DNA from 2 places in the Caballeronia sp. LZ028 genome. Region 1 is predicted to be linked to the other one. Evidence: riboswitches for the same ligand, from Rfam matches in the RefSeq annotation. Region 1 holds a riboswitch; the other holds the start of a gene.

The links. Region 1 has a riboswitch for thiamine pyrophosphate ahead of thiC (phosphomethylpyrimidine synthase ThiC). Riboswitches for the same ligand answer to the same signal wherever they lie in the genome.
Region 2: another riboswitch for thiamine pyrophosphate. It lies ahead of QCE58_RS14260 (FAD-dependent oxidoreductase); the one in region 1 lies ahead of thiC (phosphomethylpyrimidine synthase ThiC).

Annotation. Positions count from the first base shown of each region.
Region 1 covers NZ_JARUXN010000001.1:1,259,681-1,264,515, reverse strand. Annotated here, with positions in the region: gene QCE58_RS05915 (DUF4397 domain-containing protein) at 1-150, opposite strand, end outside; gene QCE58_RS05910 (EamA family transporter) at 501-1,442, opposite strand; TPP riboswitch at 1,663-1,803, shown strand; gene thiC (phosphomethylpyrimidine synthase ThiC) at 1,933-3,864, shown strand; gene QCE58_RS05900 (glycine zipper 2TM domain-containing protein) at 4,105-4,284, shown strand; gene QCE58_RS05895 (hypothetical protein) at 4,490-4,835, shown strand, end outside.
Region 2 covers NZ_JARUXN010000001.1:3,013,654-3,018,488, forward strand. Annotated here, with positions in the region: gene QCE58_RS14250 (thiazole synthase) at 1-597, opposite strand, end outside; gene thiS (sulfur carrier protein ThiS) at 621-818, opposite strand; gene QCE58_RS14260 (FAD-dependent oxidoreductase) at 835-1,977, opposite strand; TPP riboswitch at 2,165-2,289, opposite strand; gene QCE58_RS14265 (ABC transporter ATP-binding protein/permease) at 2,521-4,263, shown strand; gene QCE58_RS14270 (glutamate synthase subunit beta) at 4,333-4,835, opposite strand, start outside.

The DNA of each region.
Region 1 (4,835 bases):
GACGTTCGGGCCGCTCGGGATCGCGTGGATGAAATGGACTTGCGGCTGAGTGACGCCGATTTCCTTGCCGACGTCATCGGAGCTTCCGCCGCAAGCGGAGAGCAAAGCGGCGACGGCGGCAAGCGCGGCAGCGGTGCGGATGAGCTTCATGGTTTCACCTTCCTTTGTTTTGATTTGATTTGATCGGCCACATCGTCATCCGGGTCCGGACGATTAGGCATCCGCAGGACTTTGCGCGCTCGCTCGCCGGGCCCGATTCGGGTTTCCCTCTTGCCATTTCGATCGATCAGATTTGCCGTCGAAGTGGCGCATGCGTTGAGCAATGAGCATGCCCCGAGACGGTGCGACGATGGCGTGTATCGGCCGCTGAGGCCCGTCCGGAAAGGGTTTCGGATTCGTTAGAGGAATTACTCGGGATGCGCGAAGACCCCGCGCGGTGCTGCATCGATCAATGCAGCGTCGCCGCGTGACGAGAAGCGGTTTTTACAAGGATGGTGCGTTCAGAGAAGTCCCCGCCGCCGCTGATCAAACCAGAACGAAAGCCCAACGGAAAGCAGAATCACAACGGTCGCAATCACGGTCCATTGCGTGACGATTTCCCCGAGCAGCAGCGCGCCCAAACCAACCGCCACCACCGGATTCACATAAAGACAACTCGTCGCGACGATCGTGCTCGTATTGCGGATCAGAAAGTTATACGCGACATAAGCGGCCATCGAACCGATCACAACGAGATACAAAAACGAGAACCCCGCGCCGACGCCGACGCTCGCCAACCGCTCGCCCGATGCGAACGCGATCGCCGTCGCGATCAATCCGCCCAAACCGATCTGCAGCGCCGTCGACATCAGCAGATCGGAAGGCTGCGGCAGGCGCGTCGCCAGATGCGCGCCGCCCGCCCAGAAGATCGCGGCGCACAGAATCGCCAGCGTGCCGACCGTCGAACTCGGCGAGGGATCGCCGTGATTCAGCAGCACGATCCCGAGCAGACCCAGCGCCACCGCGAACCACTCGCCTTTCGCGACGCCGCGTCCGCTGAGCGCGGTGAAGATCGTCGCGAAAAGCGGCACCGTCGCGACCATCACGGCGGCCGTGCCGGTCCCCACGGTCCGCATGCCGTAAGCCATCATCCCGCTCGACAGACCTTCCAGCAACGTGCCGACGATCGCCGCGTTGCGCACTTCCCGCGCGCTGGGCCACACCGACTTGCGATGCACCGCGATCAAGAATAGCCCGATGCCCGCGAACAGATTGCGCAGCCCGCCGAGCATCAACGGCGGAAAAGATTCGAGCGCGAGATGGATGCAGAGATACGTCGATCCCCAAACGAGATAGACGACCGTCAGCGCAAGCGCGACCTGCCCCTTGAAAGAGCGCGGCGCGCGAAACGGAAAACGGTCAGGGAAGCTGAACGGCAGGCGCGGCGGAGGCAGAGCGGACATGCATCACTCCGCGGCGACGGCTGCGCGCCGGAGAAAAACGGGCAAAACCAGACAGAACGACATGGCGTAAAGCAAAGGGGAATGGCGCGAGGAAGGACCGCGCGACCTTCGGGAAAACCCGGAAATCCGCGGCGCCCGACATTATGCAGTAAGCGCTCGCATCCATCGGCTCATTTTCGGGATGGTTGCCAAGACGCCACGCCGCGGTGTAACGTGTCGGCTGCTAACGCGGGGGTCCTGCGTTGCACATCGCGGTTTCGTGCGGTTTCATCGGCGAAGCGCTTCGTGTGGCGTGGGTGAGAAATACCCTTTGAACCTGATCTGGATAATGCCAGCGCAGGGAAGCGTTCGGGTTCCATAGGCCGCAGTCCACGCCACTTCAACCGAACCCGTACCTTTCCATCTCGTTCCTCCCTGTTTAGCTCCTGAGTCACCACGAGCTACGACATCGCTCGTGCTGAAAAAAATCGTCCCTTAGGAGATCAAGCACATGAATGCCAACCCGAAGTTCCTCTCGGAAAACGCCGTCGTCGATGCCGCCGCCATCGCGCCGCTGCCGAACTCGCGCAAGGTCTATGTCGAAGGTTCGACGCCCGACATCCGCGTGCCGATGCGCGAGATCACGCAATCCGACACGCCCGACGGCTTCGGCGGCGAGAAGAATCCGCCCGTCTACGTGTACGACACGTCAGGCCCGTACACCGACCCCGACGCGCAGATCGACATTCGCAGCGGTCTGCCCGCGCTGCGCGGCGCGTGGATCGAAAAGCGCGGCGACACCGAGGAACTGAGCGGCCTGTCGAGCGAGTTCGGCCGCGAGCGCGCCGCCGATCCCAAAACGGCCGAACTGCGCTTTCCGGGTTTGCACCGTCATCCGCGCCGCGCGCTCGCCGGCAAGAACGTCTCGCAGATGCACTACGCGCGCCAGGGCATCATCACGCCGGAGATGGAGTACATCGCGATTCGCGAGAACCAGCGTCGCGCGGAGTATCTCGAAAGCCTGCGCACGAGCGGCCCCAACGGCGAAAAGCTCGCGAAGATGATGGGCCGCCAGCACGCCGGACAAGCCTTCGGCGCGGCGGCGTTCGGCAAGGACGCGGCGAAGGAAATCACGCCTGAATTCGTGCGCGAGGAAGTGGCGCGCGGCCGCGCGATCATCCCCGCGAACATCAATCACCCGGAAAGCGAGCCGATGATTATCGGCCGCAACTTCCTCGTGAAGATCAACGCGAACATCGGCAATTCGGCGGTCACGTCGTCGATCGGCGAGGAAGTCGACAAGATGACGTGGGCGATTCGCTGGGGCGGCGACACGGTCATGGATCTGTCGACCGGCAAGCACATCCACGAAACGCGCGAGTGGATCATCCGCAATTCGCCGGTGCCGATCGGCACGGTGCCGATCTATCAGGCGCTCGAAAAGGTGAACGGCAAGGCCGAAGACCTGACGTGGGAAATCTTCCGCGACACGCTCATCGAGCAGGCGGAGCAAGGCGTCGATTACTTCACGATTCACGCCGGCGTGCGCCTGCAATACGTGCCGCTGACCGCGAACCGCATGACGGGCATCGTGTCGCGCGGCGGCTCGATCATGGCGAAGTGGTGCCTCGCGCATCACAAGGAAAGCTTCATTTACGAGCACTTCGAAGACATCTGCGAAATCATGAAGCAATACGATGTCTCGTTCTCCCTCGGCGACGGCCTGCGCCCCGGCTCGATCTACGACGCCAATGACGAAGCCCAGCTCGGCGAACTGAAGACGCTCGGCGAACTGACGCAGATCGCGTGGAAGCACGACGTGCAGGTGATGATCGAAGGCCCCGGCCACGTTCCGATGCAGCTCATCAAGGAAAACATGGACCTGCAACTGGAATGGTGCGACGAAGCGCCCTTCTACACGCTCGGGCCGCTGACGACCGACATCGCGCCGGGTTACGACCACATCACGTCGGGCATCGGCGCTGCGATGATCGGCTGGTTCGGCACCGCGATGCTCTGCTACGTCACGCCCAAGGAACACCTGGGGCTGCCGAACAAGGACGACGTGAAGGAAGGCATCATCACGTACAAGCTCGCGGCGCACGCGGCCGATCTCGCGAAGGGTCATCCGGGCGCGCAGGTGCGGGACAACGCGCTGTCGAAGGCACGCTTCGAATTCCGCTGGGAAGACCAGTTCAATCTCGGTCTCGATCCGGACAAGGCGCGCGAATTCCACGACGAAACGCTGCCGAAGGATTCCGCGAAGGTCGCGCATTTCTGCTCGATGTGCGGCCCGCACTTCTGCTCGATGAAGATCACGCAGGACGTGCGCGATTTCGCGGCGAAGCAAGGTGTCAGCGAAAGCGAGGCGCTCGCCAAGGGCATGGAGACGAAGGCGATCGAGTTCGTGAAAAAGGGCGCGGAAATCTATCAGCCGACCTGAAGCTTCTGACTCGCTGACAACGGCCTGTCGCACAGCGCGTGCGGCAGGCCGTTTTTTATGTGTGCGCCGGGCGCAAAGCCTTGTCGGGCCTGAATGAGCGGTTCATCCGACGATTCGGGCATCTTTTCTGCTGGTTGAGTGCGTGAACCGGCGCAAATGCGGCCGAGCCGCAGCCGATTCATCTCATCTTCGAATTGGAGAGTCGACATGAAAATCATCAAACAGATCGGCGCCGCTGCAATGATCGTTGGGTTTCTGGGAGGACTGACCGCTTGCGGCGACATGACCACGCGTCAACGGGATACGGCTATCGGCGCCGGCGTCGGTGCGGCGGGCGGCGCGGTGATCGGCGGCAGCGCGCTTTCGACGCTCGGCGGCGCGGCGGTCGGCGGGATTATCGGCAATCAGGTCGGGAAGTAGCGCGAACATCGTCTGAACGACGCAACGGACGCGTTTCGCCGCCATCAACGACCCGCTGTTTCATTTCTGTTACATAAAGGCGCGCCGCAATGCTTTTTCACATCACGCGGCGCGCCTCCCGGTTGTCGTTCGACTAAGCTGCTTCTTAAGGGGCCAATTTCATTCGATCCCACGTCCCGCAAGCCGTAACGCAAGGAGCAGTGCCATGATTTCCGCCCGCAGCATGTCCGGACCCAGGACGACCGCCGCAGCGCTCGCCGCCGGGCTTCTTCTCGGCGGATGTTATTACCCTTACGGTTATCCGGCTTATCCAGCTTATCCGCCCGCGCCTGTCGTCGGCGCGACCTACACGCAGCGGGAATTTGCGTTGCCCGCGTCCGGCACGGCGGCCACGCCGACGTCATCCGCGACCTTGCCGCCACAGTACGAATACGCCGTCGGCTCGTCGTACTCCGACTACTACCGGACGTATCCCTATCCGTATTACCCGCCGTATGCGGCTTACCCGTACTACGGCTATCCGGCGTACTACGGCTACGGCTACGGTTATC
Region 2 (4,835 bases), 1.8 Mb from region 1:
CTGACACGCATGCGACGGCACGCCGAGACCGGCATCGACGATCAGCGGCACATCCGGCAGACGCTCGCGCAAGGTGCGCAGCCCGTATGGATTCGTCACGCCCTTGCCCGTGCCGATGGGCGCGCCCCACGGCATCAGCGCTTCGCAGCCGGCATCGAGCAGACGCCGGCCGATGACGAGATCTTCCGTGCAGTAAGGCAGCACCTTGAAGCCATCGCGGATCAGCTTGGCCGCCGCTTCGACGAGGCCGATCGGATCGGGCTGCAGCGTGTAGTCGTCGCCGATCAATTCCAGTTTGATCCACGGCGTCTCGAACACCTCGCGCGCCATGTGCGCGGTCGTGAGCACCTCGTCGACGCTCTGGCAGCCCGCCGTGTTCGGCAAAAGCGCGACGCCGTGGCGCTTGAGCACATCGAAAAAGCCGGCTTCGCCAGTCTCCGACTGACGGCGCAGCGCGACCGTGACCATGCCCGGCCGAGCGGCGTCGATGGAGTCGGAAAGCGATTGCAGCGACGGATAACGCGACGTGCCGAGCAGCACGCGGCTCGGAAACGTCTCGCCGTAGAGCGTGAGGACGTCGGCGGTGGAAATGGTCATGGTTCGATCCTTCGGTTCGGAGTTCAGCCGCCCGCGACGGGCGACACGACGTCGAGCTTGTCGCCGGCGGCGAGCATTTTCGTGGCGTGTTCGCCGCGCGCGACGAACTGGCCGTTCAGCGCGACCGCGAACGGCGGTTTCGCGCCGAACGCGGCGAGCGCGTCGGTGACGGTGGTGGCGTCGGGCAAATCGAAGACGCGCTGATTGATGTGGATGTTCATGGTTGTTTCCTGATGACTAGAGCGCTGGCGCAACCGCGAACTCGCCGTGCAGCAGTTCGGGCCAGCGCGCGGCGCTGCGGAAATCGGAGAAGGCCTCGGCATCGGCGATATCGCCGGAAGCGAGCGCGTCGGCGAGACGGCACGCGGCATCCGCGACTTCGGGCGCGATCATGAAGCCGTGCCGGTACAAGCCGTTCACGCGCAAGGTCCGCGCCCCGTCCCAGACGATCGCCGGCCGGTGATCCGGCAAGGTCGGCCGGCAATGCGAGTTCAGTTCGAGGATGCGCGCCTCGCCGAAACCCGGATGCACCGCGAACGCGGCGCTCAGCAGCTCGAGCGCCGAACGTACGCTCACGGGCGACATGTCCTCGCCCTCGACTTCCGTCGCGCCGATCACGTAGAGATCGTTCTCCTTCGGCGCGATGTAGAGCGGATAGCGCGGATGCAAGAGCCGCACCGGCCGCGTCAGCCCGATGCCCGGCGCGTGCACGCGCGCGACTTCGCCGCGAATGCCGCGCAGCGCGGGCCACGCGGGCTTGCCGCCGAGGCCGCGGCAATCGATGATCCAGCGCGCGTCGGGCATCGCATCGACGGCGGTGTTCCAGTGCGTACGCACGCCGCGCGCGGCAAGTCCGGCGGCGAGCGCGCCAAGCGCCTGACGGTTGTCGAGTTGGCCTTCGTTCGGCAGCAGCCAGCCCTGCGCGAAGCGCGTTCCGAGCGCCGGTTCGGCTTGCGCGACTTGCGCGCCCGCGAGCTTGACGAAGCCGCCGTCGAGCAGATTGGCGGGCGAATTGGCCTTGAGACGGCGTTCGAAGAGCGGCGCTTCGGCGCGATCCGCGCCGTGCCAGACGACGAGCGTGCCGTTGCGCTGAAAGAAAACCGGCTCGGGCAATTGCGCGATGAGTTCAGGCCAGCGTTCGAGCGATGCCGCCCCCAGCCCGACGACGAGCGGCTCCGCGCTCGCCGCTTCCGCGAGCGGCGCGAGCATGGCGGCGGCGACCCACGCGGCCGACTGTGTGCCGGCGGCGTCGCCGCGTTCGTAAAGCGCGACGTCGTGGCCCGCGCCCGCGAGTTGCCAGGCGACGAGCCGTCCGACGAGCCCGCCGCCGACGACGGCGAAATCCGGCCGGCGCGCGGCGCCCTGATCGATTCTGTTCATCAATTCGATGTCTCCATACGCGTAACGCTGCGGTGCACGATGGAGACGAAAGACGCGATCCCGATCGTGCTGGCGCGGCGCCACATCACGAGGACGAAATCAGCGGGAGAGACCGGCTCGGCAGCGCATGAAGCGCGCCGGGCGCGAAGAAAGGACTGGAAGAGACTGGAGGAATGGCGCGAGGCTCGCGCGGTCTCCGGAAACTTCCCTCGCCGGTATTACCCGGATCGGGTGCAAAGGGTCTCTCTCAGCCTCGCCGCGCTGCCGACCGTTCCGGCCGCCGATGCACGCGAAGCACCCCTGTTTCGTCGAGGGTCATTAAAACATGAAAGGCGAAGGCGCTGCAAACCGGGATTCCCCGCCTTTTATCGTGCGCGGCGGCACTCTGGCACAATGCCGCGAACATGGTTCGCAGGACGATCGCCCGAAATTAAGTGAGCGTTAAGCGAACCCCGGAACAATCTGCGGAGCCGGAAAACGCCGCGCGCGGCCCGGCCGCGGACGTAACAATCGGGCGCCACGAGGCGCATCAGCAGGAAGCTCATGACCAACACCCATACCGAAAGCACGCAGCAGAAGGCCGACGAAGTCTCGGCGTGGAGCCTCATCAAGCCCTACTGGGTGTCGGAGGAGCGCGGCTTCGCGTGGGGCCTTCTCGTCGCGATCATCGCGATCAACATGACCGTTGTGTGGATCAACGTCCGGCTCAACAGCTGGAACGCCGACTTCTACAACGCGCTGCAGAACAAGAACGTCAAGGACTTTCCGCATCTGCTGCTGATCTTCACGGGCCTCGCGTTCGCGTACATCCTGCTCGCGGTGTACGGTCGATATCTGCGGCAGATGCTCGCGTTTCGCTGGCGTCAATGGCTCACCAACCGCTTTCTGGAACAATGGCTCGGTGACAAGGCGTTCTACCGCATCGAGCGCGACCGCCTCGCCGACAACCCCGACCAGCGTATTTCCGACGACCTGCAATCCTTCGCCACCACCACGCTTTCGCTCTCGCTCGATCTGCTTTCGACGCTCGTCACGCTCGTCACTTTCATCACGATTCTCTGGACCATCGCGGGCGCGCTGACCTTCTCGCTCGGCGGCACGCCGATCACGATTCCGGGCTATATGGTCTGGGCCGCCGCGCTCTACGCGATTCTCGGCTCGCTGATCATCCAGAAGGTCGGGCATCCGCTCGTGTCGATCAACTATCAGCAGCAGAAGGTCGAGGCCGATTTCCGTTTCGGCCTGATCCGCGTGCGCGAGAACGCCGAACAGATTGCGTTTTATGACGGCATCGCGACCGAAACGGCGAACGCAAAGACCATCTTCCAGCGCATTCGCGACAACTGGTGGATGATCATGAAGTACACGAAGCGCATGACCTTCGTGCTGTCGTTCTACGGGCAGATCGCGATCATTTTCCCGATCATGGTCGCCGCGCCGCGCTACTTCGCGGGCGCGTTTTCGTTCGGCGTGCTGATGCAGATTTCATCGGCGTTCGGCACGGTCAGCGATTCGTTTTCGTGGTTCATCAACAGTTATTCGACGTTGGTCGAATGGCGCGCGACCGTGAATCGTCTGCGCGAATTCAAGCGCGTGATGCGCTCGACGCATATCCGCGAAGAAACGTCGCCAGCGACGGAGCGCGGCGGCATCAACCTGCACTACACGAGCACGCCGTCGCTCACGACGAACGGGCTCATGCTCGCGCTGCCCAACGGCACGCCGCTTTCGCGCGTGGCGAACGTGTCGATCGAGCCGGGTTCGCGCTGGCTGGTCGTCGGTCCATCGGGCTCGGGCAAGAGCACGTTGATGCGCGCGCTCGCGGGTCTTTGGCCGTTCGGCGACGGCACGATCGACGCGCCCGTCGACGCGAAGATGATGTTCGTCCCGCAGATGAGTTATCTGCCGATCGGCACGTTGCGCGCGGCGCTTTCGTATCCGTCGGCGGGTGGAACGTTCAGTGATGAAGAGTCGCGCGACGCGCTGCGTCTGTGCAATCTCGAGGCGTATGCGGATCGGCTGGAGGAAAGCGCGCATTGGGCGCGGAGTCTGTCGCCGGGCGAGCAGCAACGGCTTGCTGCCGCGCGCGTGCTGTTGCACAAGCCGGACTTCGTGTTCCTCGACGAAGCCACGAGCGCGCTCGACGCCGAGAACGAGCTGCATATCTACAACATGCTGGTCGAGCGGCTTCCGAAGGCGGCGATTGTGAGCGTGGCGCATCGCGAGTCGGTCGCGATGTTCCATGATTACAAGATCGAGATCGAGAGGGCGATGGCGGAGGTTTGACCCGTCCGCGCTCAAAAGCAAAAGGCCACGCAATCGCGTGGCCTTTTTGCATGAAGCGTCGAGCGACGCTTACCGCGGCAACTCGCTCGATCCCATCAGATACGCATCCACCGATCGTGCGCACTGACGTCCTTCGCGAATCGCCCAGACGACCAGCGACTGCCCGCGACGCATATCGCCGGCGGTGAAGACTTTATCGACCGACGTGTAATACGCCTTGTCGCCTTCGGTCGCGGCGCGCACGTTGCCGCGCGCATCCTTCTCGACGCCGAACGCATCCAGCACCGGCGACACCGGCTGCGTGAAGCCCATCGCGAGCAGCACGAGATCGGCCTTCATCTCGAACTCGGAACCCGGCACTTCCTGCATCTTGCCGCCCTTCCACTCGACGCGCACGGCGATCAGCTTCTCGACCTTGCCGTTCTTGCCTTCGAAGCGCTTCGTCGCAACCGACCAGTCGCGCTCGCAACCTTCTTCATGCGACGACGACGTACGCAGCTTGATCGGCCAGTACGGCCACACGAGCGGCTTGTTCTCTTCCTCGGGCGGCTGCGCGAGCAGTTCGAACTGCG